One region of the Nicoliella sp. ESL1113 genome, then DNA from elsewhere that is predicted to be linked to it. Evidence: predicted binding sites of a transcription regulator. Region 1 holds the regulator's gene; the other holds the start of a gene.

Region 1 (2,447 bases):
AGCATCAATTGCTCCCTCAGCTCCACCAGCACCAACTAACGTATGCAATTCATCAACGAATAAGATGATATTGCCACTATCTTTAATTTCTTTGATGACCTTTTTAAGCCGACTTTCAAATTCACCACGATATTTAGTTCCGGCAACTAGCGAACCCATATCAAGCATCATTAAACGTTTTTCGGCCATATCATCAGGCACTTTGCCCTGAATGATTTTTTGTGCTAAGCCTTCAGCAATTGCAGTTTTACCAACCCCTGGTTCACCAATCAATACGGGGTTATTCTTAGTGCGCCGACTGAGGATTTGGATTACCCGTTTAACTTCTTTATCACGACCAACAGTCGGATCAAGACGATCTTCTCTAGCTACTTCGGTTAAATCAGTAGCTAAAGAATCTAAGGTAGGGGTACTTCCCTTGGGTTCGTTTCGACTCTTTTGGCCAGCAAAGGAACCTTTTTTACCAGAAACCGAGCTAACGCCCATCTTTCTGAGGGTAGCCATTCTAATTGCCTTTGGAGCAGCACCTAGAGTAATAAAAATTCTGGATGATAAAATGGCATCATCACTTATTAGGGCTAATAACAAATGTTCAGTTCCAACTTTATTAGAGCCATATTTACGAGCAATCGTTCCGGCTAAAGCAAGAATATCCTTTGCCTTTGGTGAATATGGAAGGTAAGAAGAACTATCCAAGCCCTCTACATTTCCAAACCCTGTTACTCGTTCGATTTCACTTCTAATGTCTTCATCATTAATTTGAAATTGTCTCAAAACACTATAAGCAATTCCGTTAGATTCTAAGGCCAATGCTAATAGTAAATGTTCTGTTCCAACCGCTTGGTGTCTAAAATTTTTCGCTTGTCCTTGTGCAAGTACTAATACATTGCGTGCGCTGGGAGTAAATAAATTATCCATAAAATGCCTCGCTTTCTGTTTCTAATCTTCGAATCTTAAATGATTCAATACAGAAGATAGGATTTGTGATCTTAAACGATTTGCTGTTTCTATATCATTATGAATCACCAAACTATCCTTATCAATTGCAGCTAAAATAATCCTAGCCTCTTTACTGGTAAGCAATTGACTATGATACAATGTTTTAACAATTGAACCACCGTCCCTTTCGGAAATACTAGAGCCGATAATATCAAGTAACGAATCTAATACTTCTATATTATCTAGCAACTTTACTTTTTCGATTCTAATATATCCTCCACCACCACGTTTACTTTCAACAACGTAGCCGTTTTGAATTGTGAATCGAGTCTTAATAACATAGTTAATCTGTGAAGGGACAACATGAAAAAGATTAGCAACCTCTGAACGTCGAATTTCAACATGACTAGAATCAGCTAAAATCTGCTTTAAATATCTTTCAATAATATCTGAAACATTTTTTGATTGCATATCTTCATCTCATCTCTGACTAATCTTGACTAATATTATAAGAAATTCATTAGCGAAATAAAAGTATTTTGTTTATTAAATTTTAGGACAAAAAAATCGGGAAAACAAGATTCGAACTTGCGACCTCTGCGTCCCGAACGCAGCGCTCTACCAAGCTGAGCTATTTCCCGATGTTTCCCGTTTTATTTAACTGTAATTAGAACTTGATCGGGAAGACAGGATTCGAACCTGCGACCCCTTGGTCCCAAACCAAGTGCTCTACCAAGCTGAGCTACTTCCCGAAACTTACTTCTTACTACTATATATAATAGAAGAAATAAAAAATGCACCCAGTAGGAGTCGAACCTACAACCTTCTGATTCGTAGTCAGACACTCTATCCAGTTGCGCTATGGGTGCAAAATATTATTAAAATTAAAATGCCGAGGACCGGGATCGAACCGGTACGGTTATCACTAACCGCAGGATTTTAAGTCCTGTGCGTCTGCCAATTCCGCCACCCCGGCAGGCTATTTATTTTTATAAAATAAAAAGCGGAAGACGGGATTCGAACCCGCGACCCCCACCATGGCAAGGTGATGTTCTACCACTGAACTACTTCCGCACAAAAATGCCGACTAGACGATTCGAACGCCCGACCTCATCATTACTAGTGATGCGCTCTAACCAACTGAGCTAAGTCGGCAAATTGGTAAGTGCGGGCGAAGGGACTCGAACCCCCATGTCCAAAGGACACTAGAACCTAAATCTAGCGCGTCTGCCAGTTCCGCCACGCCCGCATATTAATATGAAAATGAGCCGTGGGAGGTTCGAACTCCCGACCCTCTGATTAAAAGTCAGATGCTCTACCGGCTGAGCTAACGGCTCGTGAAAATAAAAAAATGGAGGATACAGGGCTCGAACCTGTGACCTCCTGCTTGTAAGGCAGATGCTCTCCCAACTGAGCTAATCCTCCGAGGTCTCAATGCTTATTAACTTAAGCAACTATTTAATCATACTACTTAGTTAACTTAATGTCAACAGTTTTTTAATTTTTTA
Region 2 (2,447 bases), 740 kb from region 1:
GATATAGTTTTATATTGTTCGATTGAAAAATATAATCATATGCGCCTGTAGTGTAATGGATAGCACGTAAGATTCCGGTTCTTGAGATGAGGGTTCGATTCCCCCCAGGCGCACTCAGATAAAAAACGTTAGCAGCTTTACTGCTAACGTTTTTTTTATTGATTCGTTTGTTGGCGCTTGATAACTGCCATTACTAAATTCTTGGGCAAAATCGGGAGAAATCGCACTAATGGTCGTTGCCACCATTGCAATCCAGCAAAAACATTTAGCTTCCCCTTCATCATTCCACGATAGCCCCGTTTAGCAACCTTACTAGCATTGGCACCGTGGGCAAATAGCTTGGTGCTAGTTAAGTTTCCAGCCGTAGCAAAGCCTGTTTCAGTTACGCTAGGCAACAGGGTGGTCACGGTTACTTGTGTATCTGATAATTCAGAGCTGACGGCGTTGCCAAGCGAAGCCAAGTATGCCTTAGTGGCAAAATATTCGGCCTGCATCGGACCAGGCACCAACGCTGCCACCGAAGCGACGTTCAACACCCGTCCAGCGTTGCGCTTAACAAACTGGGGGAGAAATAATTTTAATAACCGCGTGGGGGCTTCAGCATTAACATGTAGCATGTTAATATCTTGTGAACCCGTACGATCCATGAATGTCCCCTGGCCACCAAATCCCGCATTGTTGATCAAATAATCAACAGTCAGGCCAGCTGATTGAACCTGGTCAAAGATGGTTTGGGCAGCTGATAGATCTTTAAAATCAACGGTAATCGTGTTAATCGGCACGTTAAATCGTTGCGCTAATTTACTTTGCAGGTGGGTTAACTTATCAGCGTTACGGCCCACTAAAATCAGTTGATGGCCATCATTAGCAGCCAATTGAGCAAATTCAATTCCAAGTCCTCCAGTTGCCCCAGTAATCAATACGGTTTCCATGTTGTTTCCCCCACCAATCGTGATATCATTATTTAAAATAATAACATAGCCGATGTATAATGGTGTCAATCGGAGCAGATAATTCAATTATTTGCAGTGATTTTATACATCGCTTTGTGGGCAAATGTTTTGACCTTCATTGACTATTAAGATAGAATTTAAATAGTCTAATTTTCAAATTAAATCAAAATTTAGGGGGACATTTAAAATGAACTTAATCCCAACTGTAATCGAGCAATCCGCTAACGGCGAAAGAGCTTATGACATTTACTCTCGGTTATTAAAGGATCGGATTATCATGTTATCCGGCCCAATCGAAGACGATATGGCAAACTCAATTATTGCTCAATTATTATTCTTGGATGCACAAGATTCTGATAAAGATATTTACCTATACATTAACTCACCAGGTGGGGTCATCACTTCTGGAATGGCGATTTACGATACAATGAACTTCGTTAAGTCAGATATCCAAGTGATTGTAATGGGGATGGCTGCTTCAATGGCCAGTGTACTTGCTTCATCAGGTACTAAGGGCAAACGTTTCGCATTACCACACGCCCAAGTTATGATTCACCAACCATCTGGTGGTGCTCAAGGAAAGCAAAGCGATATTGAAATCGCAGCAGAATCCATCTTGAGCGCTAGAAAGATGTTAAACAAGATCTTATCCGAAAACTCTGGCCAAACGGTTGCTAAGGTTAACCGTGATACCGATCGTGATAACTACTTAACTGCTGAAGAAGCCGTTAAGTATGGATTACTAGATGGAATTATGACCAGCAAGAATGAACAAGATAAAGATACTAAAAAATAATTAATCCCTTATAATTGGGATAATTAATTTAAAAGCAGTAGTCAATTAATTGGCTACTGCTTTTTTGTTTATAAAAATTGGGGCTTAGAAAATAAGACACGTTAAAACATTGATTTGGCAAGCTTTCAATCGAATTTGTAACCATAAATCCGCCCAGTAATTCACCCTTAGAAATAGGGATAAGCTACCATTTTTATCAATGCTTTGATACTATACTCATAATAAATTGTACAATAACTAATTTAATATTTAACAAGGAGGAACAATGGAAAACATAATCGATAAAATCATCTTAAATCTAAGGGTGACTCGTTCTACAATTAAATGGTGGGCAATTATAGCCGTTCTATTATTTATAGCTAACCTAATCATCAGTGCTTTAAATGCTGATGATTTAAGCACCCTAATAGCAGTGCCAACCGTTTATACTTTAATAGCGGCTTTAACATATTTAATCAGGATTCTGATTATTTACGTAATCCTTTCATTAATCCCAATTGCTTGGATAACTAAAGCACTATGCTTCATTAGTACGGCGGTAGTTTTTGGTGGAATTGGTTCGATCATTAGCAACTTTTCATTAAACAATATTGGTGGATCACTAATCAAAATTATTTTCAATATCAGCTATATTGTTTTAATCTATATGTTTGCTACCGTTTCAATTCAAACCATTCATGGCATTAAATTCCAATCCG

What was found. The regulator CtsR, encoded in region 1, represses protease genes until heat stress. The targets are predictions, from matches to a motif close to TTGGTCAAAAAAGGTCAAANA.
Region 2: a site for CtsR is predicted at 1,059-1,079, ahead of ACSYTJ_RS05595 (ATP-dependent Clp protease proteolytic subunit). Genes of this name have one in related genera too.

The regions. Positions count from the first base shown of each region.
Region 1 covers NZ_CP196387.1:546,985-549,431, reverse strand. The annotation lists gene ACSYTJ_RS02145 (ATP-dependent Clp protease ATP-binding subunit) at 1-918, opposite strand, end outside; gene ACSYTJ_RS02140 (CtsR family transcriptional regulator) at 940-1,410, opposite strand; tRNA gene ACSYTJ_RS02135 (tRNA-Pro) at 1,507-1,580, opposite strand; tRNA gene ACSYTJ_RS02130 (tRNA-Pro) at 1,618-1,691, opposite strand; tRNA gene ACSYTJ_RS02125 (tRNA-Arg) at 1,735-1,808, opposite strand; tRNA gene ACSYTJ_RS02120 (tRNA-Leu) at 1,830-1,915, opposite strand; tRNA gene ACSYTJ_RS02115 (tRNA-Gly) at 1,942-2,013, opposite strand; tRNA gene ACSYTJ_RS02110 (tRNA-Thr) at 2,021-2,094, opposite strand; tRNA gene ACSYTJ_RS02105 (tRNA-Leu) at 2,106-2,188, opposite strand; tRNA gene ACSYTJ_RS02100 (tRNA-Lys) at 2,204-2,276, opposite strand; tRNA gene ACSYTJ_RS02095 (tRNA-Val) at 2,292-2,364, opposite strand.
Region 2 covers NZ_CP196387.1:1,291,204-1,293,650, forward strand. The annotation lists tRNA gene ACSYTJ_RS05585 (tRNA-Arg) at 42-113, shown strand; gene ACSYTJ_RS05590 (SDR family NAD(P)-dependent oxidoreductase) at 156-932, opposite strand; gene ACSYTJ_RS05595 (ATP-dependent Clp protease proteolytic subunit) at 1,141-1,749, shown strand; gene ACSYTJ_RS05600 (hypothetical protein) at 2,015-2,447, shown strand, end outside.